3 regions of the Litorilituus sediminis genome follow, and region 3 is predicted to be linked to each of the others. Evidence: predicted binding sites of a transcription regulator. Region 3 holds the regulator's gene; each other region holds the start of a gene.
The links. The regulator LexA, encoded in region 3, represses DNA repair genes until DNA is damaged. The targets are predictions, from matches to a motif close to TACTGTATNNNNATACAGTA.

Region 1 (4,407 bases), 860 kb from region 3:
ATGATCAAAGACACTTGTTTGTCATGACGTTTAGCTTTAGCAAACTCTTGCGCTAACGACTCTTGCCAATGCTTACGATTATAAATTTGAGTTAAACCATCGATACGGCTGATCATGGCTAACTTGTCGAGCGCTTGTTGCAATTGCCCTTGGTAATGACAAACATCGGTAACATCTTCAATTAAAATACAAACATGCTCTACCTCACCGTCAGTTTCCATCGGCAAAAAAGTACAATTTTGCGCCATAAACTCACTGTCTGTGGTAATTGGGCGGGTATGCGGTAATTCAAATAGATGATGACGTTGCTGCCAAGAGCAAAAGTTAGGCGTTTTCAGTTGTAGCACACTGGTTAGTTTGCGCGTTAACCAACGCTGTGGTAGCTCTAAAAAAACCTCAAAGACCGACTTGCCAATATTAGCAGCTACCGCCTTATCAGAATGAACCTGTAAAAAGCGATTCCACATGACAATATTAAACTGACTATCTAAAATCAGAATACCAGTATTGAGCTGGTCTGTTATTTGACTTGAGGCCTGTTCAGATAGCTTCTTTAGAAAGTCATTTTCAATACTGCTCATTAGAACTCTTCCAAAATCCTGTCTAAAACCACTTTAATATTGTTAATGGCCGTTTCAGGAATTAACAACACCATATTACAGTTAAAAGAATAATCTGTTACTTGATAGTGAATATTTACTTTCAGCGCCAAATCCCAACTAAAGGTCATTTGCTCAAGGTGGGTTGATAAACTATTTTGCGAGCTAGGTAATAACTTAGGCGCACTGTAAGACATCTGGTTATCAATTTGACTAGCAAAGACATTCAAAAACGTCGTCGTGAGTATTGAACTAATATCAATAAGTTGCTCATCTTGTGATAACTCATCAGGTTCATAACCCAATAAATCAGCAATGCGCTCTGAATCCTCATCTTGATAAATCAGTAAGGCCTCACCCCGAATACCTTCATAACCAAAAAAGCCTTGGCTTACTACAGCAACCGTTGCTTGATGTTGGTCGATAGAGCGAGATAAATTATCAGCGTTAACACTTTCAATGCTTGGTACTTTTAGATAAACAAAGGTATCTAAATAACGAGCGAGTTGATCACTTGCTTGCCCCATAGCGACATTAATAAGCTCTTGTAAGCAGTCTTGCTGATCTTCTGTTAATTGAAATGGGTTCATAATAAACCGTGCTCTTGCAGGTGGTTTTGTAACACATCTGGTTTTACCGGCTTACGTATAAACTCCTTTGCACCAAGGTTTAATACCTTACTTTGCATCTCAGGTTGAATATCCGCAGAAATAACAAAAACATTACAGTTTACGTTAAGTTTTTCTATTCCTTGTAAAACACCAACACCATCGATACCCGGCATAGTTAAATCAAGAAAAAGAACATCTATGGTGTTACCACGCAAGATAGTTAGCGCTTCAGCACCATTTGTTGCAGTTTGCACGTTATCACGCCACTGCTCTGGAAGGCTTTTAAGCACTTGCTTTCGCGCCATGTTTGAATCATCGCAAATAAGCACCGATGGGCTCATAAGAAGGGAAATCCTTGCACTATTATTATTTTAATGCTGATAATTTACCCTAAATCAGTTGAATTGTTAATGACCAATTGCAAGTTTTTAACAAATTATTCAAGCAAAGTTTTACATTATGAGACTAATTGCTCTAAAACCTGTCAGTACAATTTGGGGCCAAAAAATAGATAGATGTAGCAATATCTTATTTAGAGCATCTCAAAGGCTAAAGTATAAAGCTTAAGATTTGTATCGAGATCACTGCTGATAAGCTATATAAGGTTATCATTTTGATATTGTAAGAGGTAATTTTCATCGCTTATCCCTCATACCCGTTAGAGTATATTAAAACTAGATACGATGATTATGAAAGACTGTAAGATGTTGCGCTGTTAACATTTGTCAACGCATAGTATTAAGATGTAAGCTGCCAAACCAATTTTGCTTGATTATCTTTAAACCACTGTTTAGCTTTTTTAAAGTCGGGGTAATATTTAGCAACCAGTTGCCAAAATTGTGCGGAATGATTTAAGTGCTTTAAATGACAAAGCTCATGAACAATAACGTAATCAATAACCCACACAGGAGCCATAATAAGTAAATAATTTAGGCTGATTTCGCTGCGGCTATTGCAGCTACCCCACCGAGCCTTGTACTGCCTAATATTCAAACTAGTAGGAAATAGTTGCGTAAGTTGACACCAGTATTCGACACGCTGATTAAATAACGTTTGTGCTTGCTCTTTAAAAAAGCATTCCAATTGCTTTTTAACCTGTTTAGCCTTTTCAGCATCACTTTGACATTTCACTTGCATTCGTTCACTTAGCGAAACTAGCATTGCAGTGTCATTAGCATCAGTAGCATATACATCAACGGCTGTTTTTTTACTAAAGTTAACCTGGATAAGACAAGGCTTTCCTAAATACAAAACATGGTCACCTGCCATAAAGTTACAAGCGTCTTGTTTTAGTATTAATTGTTTATCTAAGGTTGCAGTGAGCCAAGCGCTCTTTTGCTGCACAAAGCCATCAATGGTTGACTTTGCAACACTCACAGGAGCGCGAACAATAACCTGACCCGCTTTAACCTGTAAACTAATACTTTTACGCTTACTGCGAATTAAACGATAATTCAAGGCTATAGCTTTTAACTAGCTTCACTTAAATCAGCTTTGCTTTTGGCTTTGCTTGCCTTCGTCGCCTTGGCCGGCTTTTCTTTAACATCATCAACAGAAACTTCTGTTAACTCAGGCTTAGTTACCGGCTTTTTGGCTGCTTTTTTTGCCAATAAAGCCACAAGCACATCTTCTCTATGCTGAGCTAGGTAAATACTAAGTTCTTCAGTAGCACTATCTGATAATTCAATTGGAGCCTGGGCAAATACTTCAGCTAAGTTATCAGCCATATCCAACATTTTGTCATATTCATCTGCTGACTTCTTATCCATAAATGTTTTTGCCTCTACCCCGTGTCTAATTACAACAAATCGACTTTCAACTGCCATTAGTTTTCCTTATTCACCTCAAGTGGTACGCACAATGCCTACTCTTGAATTAAAAGCTCAAGATAATCAAGTTTTATCTTTTATATTTGTACTCACTGTAACACAGCTCACCATAAAACTGTATATAACAACAGTAAAAAACCTGTTTTATATCAAAATTAATACAATTCAAGCTGGTTTTCTCTGCATTTTATCGTGCGATTAATCACACTCAATGGTCATTTCTTATGTCTAAATACCTACAAATGTAAAAAAAAGATTGTATACAAAATCCAAATAACAAAGCTAAACAGACAATATTCATGCACTTACTGAAATTACAATTCTGTAACAAAGGAATGTTTCGTTACATCTAGCAAGAATTCTCATACAACTTTTCTACAGAAACACGCCACTATTAACTTGAGCAAGGCAAGACCACTCGTTAGTTATTTATTATTTGAGCGCAAGGAATTAATCATGAAAACAGTTAAAGCAGCAGTATTAGGTATTACCACAACATTATCACTATTAGCCATAAGCTTACCTAGCCAAGCCGCCATGAGTGAGCACATGGAACATGCACTTATTAGCGTCTGTAAAGCAGCGAAAAGCAATAAGGTTCATCATTTCAATAAAACAACTAAAGCATTTCGTTTAAAAAAGAAAGCGGTTGCACTTAAGGTTGTCTGCAACGGTGAAGATATTATCAGCTTTGCTGAAAGCCATAGCGCAGATAAAACCGCAGCTCATCTACAACAAAGCATTAGTGAAGTACAAATCACCGATTTAGCAGCAAATTCAAAATTGAGAATACGTTTTTAATTCAAGCTCAATTTCACCAAAAAGCTACGCTGAGTATTCCTGCCTGCGTGGCTTTTTTTGTTATTTCAAGCCTATGACTTATTAACATTTCATTTAACAACTAAAGTAATTCCCCACAGGATTAGACAAACCCTACTAACATTTTCGTATGTCTAAATATCTACAAATGTAAGGAATAGTTTCAACATCGACTGATTAAATTTCAAACAACAAAAAGACTATCAGTTACTTAGTCTCTTTAAAGAGTATTTAACGCAGTTTTTTCGTTACATTCGTCATACAAAGCTTTACAGCTATTTTTTGAAATTGCGCCACTATTAGTTTGAGTGAAGCAATTTGCTTCGACTTTAAACGCTAAGGAGAATACCATGAAAAAGTTAAGAGTAGCATTAATCGCAATCGCAACAGCAGTGCCCGCATTAGCTATCAGCATGCCAAGCCAAGCAGCAATGACCCCGTATATGGAAAATGCCTTAATCAATGTTTGTAAAGCCGCTATTAGCAATAAAGTACACATGTTAAATAAAACAACCAAAGAGTATAGGTTAAAAACTAAAACTGTCGCTT
Region 2 (4,407 bases), 1.9 Mb from region 3:
ATGATGGCCGTGCAGCAAGCGTTGAAGAAGCTATTTTATGGCATGGCGGCGAGGCTGAGCAAAGTAAAACTGATTTTATGGCGCTTGATAAAGCCGAGCGTCAATCATTACTTGATTTTGTTATGTCACTATAAGTTGATTGCACAGCTATAGTATTGAAGCCGAAGGATTAACCTTCGGCTTTTTTATTTGGCTTTTTATTCGTAAAGTCGTTTAAATGGCGGTAAAGAGTCGAGTAATTGTTTGCCATAGCGTTTAGTAGCAACACGTTTATCTAATAATATAATACGGCCGCTGTCTTTTTCATTACGTAGCAATCGACCACACGCTTGTACCAATTTTTTGGAGGTATCTGGTACAGAAAGTGTCATAAATGGATTACCACCTTTTGCCGTGATGTGCTCAGCTTGTGCTTGTTCAACAGGAGAGGTAGGGACAGAAAAGGGCAGTTTAGTGATAATTAAATTGGTTAAGTAATGACCTGGTAAATCTAACCCTTCTGAAAAACTTTGTGTGCCAAATATAATACTTTGCTTATTGTTATCACAATTTTTCTTATGCGTATCAATAATATGCTGTCTGGAATCTTCTCCTTGCATTAATATTTTAAGCTTGTGATCACTGCGCAGTGATTTAGCCACTTCTTTCATTTGCCAATAAGAAGAGAATAATACTAAGCTCGCTTTGTTAATTTCTTCACTTGCACATAAGTAGTTTGGCATGACATTAATTAATTCTTGGGTGAATGCTTTAGCACTGGGCTCATTAAGCATATCAGCAATAATTAGTTGAGCATTTTCCTGATAATTAAAAGGTGAGTTGACTTGCTGATATTGAGAGCCATCATCGGCTCTTAATCCTGCTTGGTAGCGAAAGTGATCAAATGAATTAAGTGCTTTTAAGGTGGCTGAGCACAATACCGCGCCTTCACATTGACTCCAAAGCATATCTTCAAGAGCAAAGCCAACGTCAATCGGTGAGGCACAAAGTAAAAAGTCTTGTCGTTTTCTATTTTCACCAACAGGTAAGTTTTCCAGCCAGCGTGCCATAGGGGCGGCTTTTTCACTATCAGTTTTAGCGTACATCGCCCAAAGTGATTGCAAATTTTCCAAGCGCTGGATCATAAAGCCAGCTTCCGCCAGTAAGGGCTCAGCGAGGTAAAGTTGACAATCGCCATCTTTAACTGCTTCTATCAAACTATTGTACAATTTATTTAAGCTGTTAAGGGCTTTTTTACTGAGTTCTTGAATATCTTGCGCCCAGTTTTTTAAGGTACTGGGAATAATACCATTTTCAAAACGGTAAATTTGCTCGTCACTTTGATTGAATTTTGCTTGCGACTGTTCGCTCACAGGGAAATAACTTGCTCGATTATTCTCGATAAACGTGAGTACTTTTTGCATCTCAACCAATAAATCTTGGCAATCATCAGCGAGTTTTAACGACGGAGAAATGGCTTTTTGTGATTTAATCAGCTTTGCCATTTTGTCGCCAGTTTCTTGTAATTTTTTTAACCAGTCTAAGGCGCCTTTTAGCGTGATTGTTGCGCTTGAATGGTCACGCGTTACCTTGGGTAGATGGTGAGCTTCATCTATGATGTAGTAGGTATCTTCAGGAATTGAAAGGATTTTTCCACCACCAAGCTCTAAATCAGCCAGTAATAAACTGTGGTTTATCACTAACACATGGGCTTGCTCCATAAGCTCACGCGCTTTATGAAAAGGGCAATGACTATGCTCAGATAAATGCTTTAAACAGCTGTGTTTATCGCTTTGTACTTGTTGCCAAATGTGCTGAGGTAAATGAGTTTTCCACGAGTCAATATCGCCTTGCCAACTGCCATCAAGTAGCGCCTTATGCATCGCATTGAGTGTGCGAATATCACTTGCGTCCGGTTTTTGCGCGAAGGTAAAACCAATTTGCGATGAGTCTGATGTTACCGCTTGGCTAAGTTTTTGTCGGCAAACATATCTTTGTCTTCCTTTCACTAAGACATAGTCAAAATTTATATTGGCGTAATCTTTAAGAAAGGGCAGATCTTTATTGACCAACTGCTCTTGTAGAGCAACGGTTGCTGTTGAAATACAGACCTTTTTATCACGAGCTATAGCCAGAGGAATAGCACCTAAGCTATATGCGAGAGATTTACCTGTGCCTGTACCAGCTTCTATAGTAATGATTTTACGCTCTTTCGAATATTCACCCGCTAATGTTTTTGCTATTTCGGCAATAAGAAAGTTTTGCTGTTTACGTGGGCTGAAGTTAGTTAAGTTCTCGCCAATTGCTTTGTACGATTCACGTATCACTTGTTTTAGCGCATCAGTTAGCATAGATAAGTCGTTTAAAAATAGTTAGTATTAGGGTAAAGTGCTGTATATATTAACAGGTTTGTTGTTTGTTGACATAATTAACTGCGAAAAACTGATAAATTTTTAAAGAAATGGGGCGACATGTCTAGTACAGCAACAAATGTCATTCAATCCGGTAAGTTATTGACTCGCCAAGCACTTGATGTTGATGGTCGCTTGCAAATTAGGTTGTGGGTAAAAGGTCAGTCTGGTGTATTTCAGTTAATTATTGATGATCAACGGGCAACATTATTTATTGAAGCTGACTATGCTCACAAGGCCAAGAGCCTATTGGTAAATATGGCTGTGGACTGTCAAGCTGTGCCATTAAAGACTTTTAATCAAAAGCCAGTATTTGCCTGCTATTTTCAGTCATTGCAACATTTTTATCGTGCTCGTGATGTATTAAAGCGAGAGGGAATAAAGTGTTATGAAGATGATATTCGCCCTGATGATCGTTACTTAATGGAGCGCTTTATTACTGCTGACTTATCTTTTATCGGCGCAAGTCAACATTGTCATCGCTATAGAAAGGTATATGAAGTTAAGTGTAAAAAAACGACTGAGCAAAACAATGTATCATTAAAAACGCTATCACTTGATATTGAGTGTTCAATGGAAGGAGAGCTCTATTCTATAGGCCTGTACGCGCTGGCTAAGCATAATAATAACCATGAAGAATTTCAGCGAGTTATTATGATTGGGGCTGAGCAAGCAGATGCACCAAGTTATATTCACTGGGTGGCGAATGAAGAGTTATTACTAGAGCAACTCTTAGCAGAAATTAATACTTTTGACCCTGATGTGTTTATAGGATGGAATGTTATTAACTTTGATTTTAGGTTATTGCAAAAGCGTTTTGATAAATATGGCTTACCGTTTGCCATTGGCCGTGACCATAGTGCGGTGCGTTGGCGACAAAACAGTAATGCAAATGAGCATTACTTCCTTGATATTGCCGGTCGAGTAGTACTTGATGGTATTGATGTGCTAAAAACGGCGACCTACCAGTTTGCTAGCTTTTCACTAGATTTCATAGCCCAACAACTTTTAGGGAAAAAAAAGCAAGTAACTGATGTTGAAAATCGTGTTAAAGAAATCACTGACAACTTTCATCATAACAAAACGGCATTAGCGGCGTATAACTTAGAAGATTGCCGATTAGTATCACTTATTTTTGCCAAAGAGCAATTGCTTGAATTTGCTTTATTAAGAGCAAGCTTAACTGGGCTGACCATAGATAGAGTAGGTGGCTCAGTTGCGGCTTTTACTAACCTGTATTTACCTAAATTGCATCGAAGCGGTTATGTTGCACCGAATATGGGGGATGGCAACTCTGATTTAGTGTCACCGGGTGGCTACGTGATGGACTCATTACCTGGCTTATATGACAATGTTTTAGTGTTAGATTTTAAATCCCTGTACCCGAGTATTATTCGTACTTTTAAAATAGACCCTATGGGGCTGATTGAAGGCATGCAAGTTAAAGCGCAGCAGGAAGATGTCAGCCAAGTTATCCCAGCATTTGATGACGCTTATTTTTCAAGAGAGGCGCACTTTTTACCAGATATCATTACTAACCTTTGGCAAGAGCGAGACAAAGCAAAACAGCAAAAAAATGCGCCATTATCACAAGCGATAAAAATTATTATGAATAGCTTTTATGGTGTCTTAGGCTCAACGGGCTGTCGATTCTTTGATCCGCGTTTATCAGGTGCAATAACTAAACGAGGTCATGAAATTTTAAAAACCACCAAGCAATGGATAGAAGCGCAAGGCTATCGGGTAATTTATGGCGATACCGATTCTATTTTTGTTTATCTTGATAATGATTTAGCTAATGCTGAGAGTTTAAAGTTAGGTAAACAACTTGAAGGGTATATCAATGAGCGTTGGCAAGAAACACTGCAAGAAAAGTACCAGCTGGATTGTTATTTGGAAATTGAATTTGAAACTCACTTTAGTAAATTTTTGATGCCAACCATACGAGGGTTAGATATTGCTAAAGGTGGAAAGTCAATCGGCACTAAAAAAAGGTACGCAGGACTAGCAGATGACA
Region 3 (4,407 bases):
ATATCAAAAGGTTTGAATGTAGTTACATTGACCGTTGCGCCAATAGCCCCTTCTTGTAAATGTGCCGCCTGAGTTTTAAACACTTCAGCACCGCTGATAAGTTCAGAAGCAAAAATATCAAAACTAAAGGCTCTGCCACCACTGGTAGTCGCTAAGGTTCGGCCGTTAAGTAGAACAGAAGTAAACTCTGGCCCCATTCCCCTAACCGTTATCAATTGCCCTTCTCCACCTTTGCGATCTATGGCAACACCAGTAATACGCTGTAATGATTCGGCCACATTTTGATCAGGGAATTTACCAATATCCTCTGACGTGATTGCATCAACTATTGTGTCTGCTTCTAGCTTAATATCTTTGGATTTAATCAAGCTATCTCGTATACCCGAGACGACAATAACTTCCACTTCATCTTTATTTTCTTCTGCTACCGCCGAGTCGGCGGCTAAAGATGCTGTTGATAAGCCAAGGTTAAGCATAACTAACGAAGATAGATATCCTAGTTTAAAGTGTTTCTTATTATTCATTTCTCTTTTCCTAGTGTGCTTGTTTTAGTATTGATAACATTGCATACAGATTGCAATATAAATTATACAATATCATTTATACTACAAATAATACAGATATGTAAAATTGAATTATCAATTCATGACGGAGTTACCAAGGAAAAATAAAGTAATCTATTGAAAATTAAGTGGAATTAATATCTTGTTCAGATGAAGAGCATATCGAAGTAGTCGGCGTTCAAGCCATTTCTGCCTGCAGATAATATCTACCCATGCAGGTAACAGCGTTTTTAACTTATTTTGAACATTGGCTAAATACGCAAATAACCAACACATAAAGCTTAATACTTTGTTACATCATGCAGTGTTATTAATAAGCATCTTTATTTATGATTTCACTCTATTAAACACGAATCATTAATACGAATATTAGGAATAAAATCACCATGCTAAAAAAAATATGGCCAAGCGTTTTCTGTTTTACTGCGTCGCTACTAGCATATTTTAGCTACCATATTATCGGCGTATCTATTGATAAGGATGGCTATTTACGAGAGCCGTTTTTTTTAATTCCAACTTCAATGCTGTTTGCGGTATTAGGAACAATGTTGTTGCTCTATTACCTCTATAGCAATAAACTCAAGTAAGCAGCATTAGCGATTCACTTAAGTATAAACGCCGTCTAAAACGTCAATATTATTTTTAGTTTTTCCTTTAAGCTGCAAAACTTTTATGTCTATCGAGATGCAAGTCTATTGAAATTATCATCAATTGAGCGTTTTACTTATTTTAACAATTCACTGAATCTAAAACCTACAAACAGTCTATTTATAAAACAAATACTTGTCATTAAGTACAGTCTGTATATACTAACAGTACTACTGTGTATATCTACAGGAATAACTTTATGGAAAATTTGCGTCCATTAACAACAAGACAACAGCAGATTTTTGATTTAATCAAAGAAAAAATTCACGATACAGGCATGCCACCAACACGTGCTGAAATTGCCGAGTTTTTTGGTTTTAAGTCAGCCAATGCTGCTGAAGAGCATTTAAAAGCACTTGCCAAAAAGGGCTATATTGAAATGCTCGCAGGTACCTCCCGCGGGATTCGCTTAGCTGAAGAATTGATAGAAGAAGAGGGCTTACCCTTAATTGGTCGCGTTGCCGCTGGTGAGCCTATTCTGGCGCAAGAGCATGTTGAAGATCATTACAAAATGGATGGCACACTATTTCATCCTGCTGCTGATTATCTCTTACGAGTCAATGGTGAAAGTATGAAGGATATCGGTATTATGGATGGCGATTTATTGGCTGTTCACCAAACTACCGATGTTCATAACGGCCAAGTGGTTGTCGCCCGAGTGGAAGATGATGTCACCGTTAAACGCTTTAAACGTGAAGGCAACATTGTTTATTTGCACGCTGAAAACGAAGCCTTTGAACCAATCAAAGTAGATTTAGCTAGCCAGCAGTTTAATATTGAAGGTATTGCCGTAGGTATAGTACGAAACGGCAACTGGATGTAATAAGCACAGTTTTCTATTACACCAATTCTATTAAGCCAAGTAGTCACTTTTGTGACGACTTGGCTTTTCATTTCATTCGATGCTCAATTGTCATCAAGTCTTACTTTTTGTTAACTATCTACAGTAATAGCGTCAATAATTCCCTTCAATAACATATTTTTTTCAAAAATTTTTTTTATCTACAAACTCAGGGTTTAAGCCTTACACAGCAACACTTAGAGTTATTACTCCATTGAATTGATTGGCTTTTTTTTAAACTATATCCTATAAACTTATTGACCTAGATCAAAATTTAGGCAATGCTAAAAACAGCATAGAACAAAAAATGACCACAAAAAGAATAAAAAGACGTCAATATGCTAATACAATCCTTTCAGATTACTATTGCTCATTCACGTCGTTAATTTAATAAATAAAAATTATAAAAATTAACAGATATTCAGTCCAGTGAGCCGTGATTTACATTGCTGCATTTCTGTTTCTAACACTATACCTATGGGTAGTAGAGGCAAGGAGATGTCTAGTGAGAAGACGTAACCTAGTATGGCTGATATTAGTAAGCATTTTTGCTAATTCAGCTTGGGCAGATTCAACCATAAATCTGACCAAAGGGGTCACCGCCATCAGTAATGAAGTCTATGGCTTGCATATGATGGTATTGTATATTTGTATTGCAATTGGCATCGTCGTTTTTGGCGCTATGTTTTGGTCAATTGCCTTTCACCGAAAATCAAAGGGCGCTAAAGCTGCAGACTTTCATGAAAGCACCAAGGTAGAAATCCTCTGGACGGTTATTCCGGTCATCATTTTAATTGCCATGGCTGTTCCCGCTACCAGCACACTGATTGCTATGGAAGACAACTCCAATTCTGATATTACCATCCTAGTTACTGGCTCACAGTGGAAGTGGCATTACAAATACTTTAACGAAGACATAGAGTTTTACTCTGTCCTATCAACACCTCGTGCTCAATATGAAAACCAACAGGGTGAAGGAGAAGCCAAAGGTGATAATTACCTACTTGAGGTTGATAAATCTTTAGTCATTCCCGTGAATAAAAAAGTGCGTTTTCTACTCACTTCAGATGATGTCATTCATTCTTGGTGGGTTCCTGCTTTTGCCGTTAAGCAAGACGCCAACCCAGGCTTTATTAATGAAGCTTGGACTAAGGTAGATAAACCCGGTATTTATCGCGGTCAATGTGCTGAACTATGTGGTAAAGATCATGGCTTTATGCCGGTTGTTGTTGAAGTAAAATCAGAGGCTGACTATCAAGCATGGCTTACTGAGCAACACCAACTTATTGCCGATGCCGCAGCCGCAGAAAAAGCCTCACTCACGGCGACAGCGTCTATGGATGAACTAATGCAGTTGGGCGAAACAACGTATACCGCCCATTGCGCAGCGTGTCATCAACCTTCGGGCCTAGGTTTACCGCCAGCTTTCCCTGCCTTAAAGGGTAGCCCAATAACCACTACTGGCTCAGCAGCTGCTCATATTGATATTGTCTTTAACGGTAAAGCAGGCACAGGTATGCAGGGCTACGGCAAGCAATTAAGTTTAAAAGAAATTGCCGCAGTTGTAACTTACGAGCGTAATGCTTGGGGCAATAATACCGGCGACACTGTGCAAGCCGCCGATGTACAGGCAGCTACCGCAGGTGGTGAAACTGAAACGACCAGCACAAGCAGTGATGAACAAGCCACAACACCTACTGCTGAAGTTGAAACTGAACAAGCAAGCGAAGAAGATCTCAGCAAAGTTTACACCCTAGAAGAATTAATGACACAAGGTAAGCAAATTTATGACACTAACTGTGCTGCCTGTCATCAAATCAACGGTAAAGGTGTACCACCGGCATTTCCTGCGCTAGATGGCGGGCCAATCGTTACTGGCGACATCAGTAAACATATCGATATGGTTGTCAATGGCAGCAAGAAAAACCCAGCAATGGCAGCCTTCTATCCCATGCTAAGCAAAAGCCAAATTGCCGCTGTTATAACCTACGAGCGAAATGCTTGGGGTAATAAAACTGGCGACATAGTTCAACCTGCAGATGTTGATGCTGCAAGCGCGAAGTAGGAGAATAAAATGACTACCGACGTACTTAACGAGCAAGAGCAGCACAACACCGAAGATCATGACCACCATGATCACAAAATGACAGGTATCAAACGCTGGCTATATACCACCAACCACAAAGATATCGGCACGCTTTACTTATGGTTTGCCTTTATTATGCTGCTGATTGGTGGCGCACTAGCCATGGTAATTCGTGCCGAGCTATTTCAACCTGGCCTGCAAATTGTTGAACCTGACTTCTTTAACCAGTTAACCACAACCCATGGCCTAATCATGGTGTTTGGCGCCAT

Region 1: EMK97_RS08440 (YebG family protein) is a predicted target of LexA. The motif match lies at 3,153-3,172, and genes of this name have one in related genera.
Region 2: dinG (ATP-dependent DNA helicase DinG) is a predicted target of LexA. The motif match lies at 2,369-2,388, and genes of this name have one in related genera.

Annotation. Positions count from the first base shown of each region.
Region 1 covers NZ_CP034759.1:1,896,295-1,900,701, forward strand. Annotated here, with positions in the region: gene EMK97_RS08420 (GGDEF domain-containing protein) at 1-581, opposite strand, end outside; gene EMK97_RS08425 (chemotaxis protein) at 581-1,189, opposite strand; gene EMK97_RS08430 (response regulator) at 1,186-1,551, opposite strand; gene EMK97_RS08435 (M48 family metallopeptidase) at 1,949-2,668, opposite strand; gene EMK97_RS08440 (YebG family protein) at 2,680-3,036, opposite strand; gene EMK97_RS08445 (DUF3718 domain-containing protein) at 3,496-3,840, shown strand; gene EMK97_RS08450 (DUF3718 domain-containing protein) at 4,209-4,407, shown strand, end outside.
Region 2 covers NZ_CP034759.1:340,791-345,197, forward strand. Annotated here, with positions in the region: gene EMK97_RS01535 (di-heme oxidoredictase family protein) at 1-134, shown strand, start outside; gene dinG (ATP-dependent DNA helicase DinG) at 198-2,330, opposite strand; gene EMK97_RS01545 (DNA polymerase II) at 2,451-4,407, shown strand, end outside.
Region 3 covers NZ_CP034759.1:2,755,772-2,760,178, reverse strand. Annotated here, with positions in the region: gene EMK97_RS12290 (TonB-dependent receptor) at 1-524, opposite strand, end outside; gene EMK97_RS19430 (DUF3955 domain-containing protein) at 950-1,150, shown strand; gene lexA (transcriptional repressor LexA) at 1,420-2,034, shown strand; gene coxB (cytochrome c oxidase subunit II) at 2,558-4,117, shown strand; gene ctaD (cytochrome c oxidase subunit I) at 4,127-4,407, shown strand, end outside.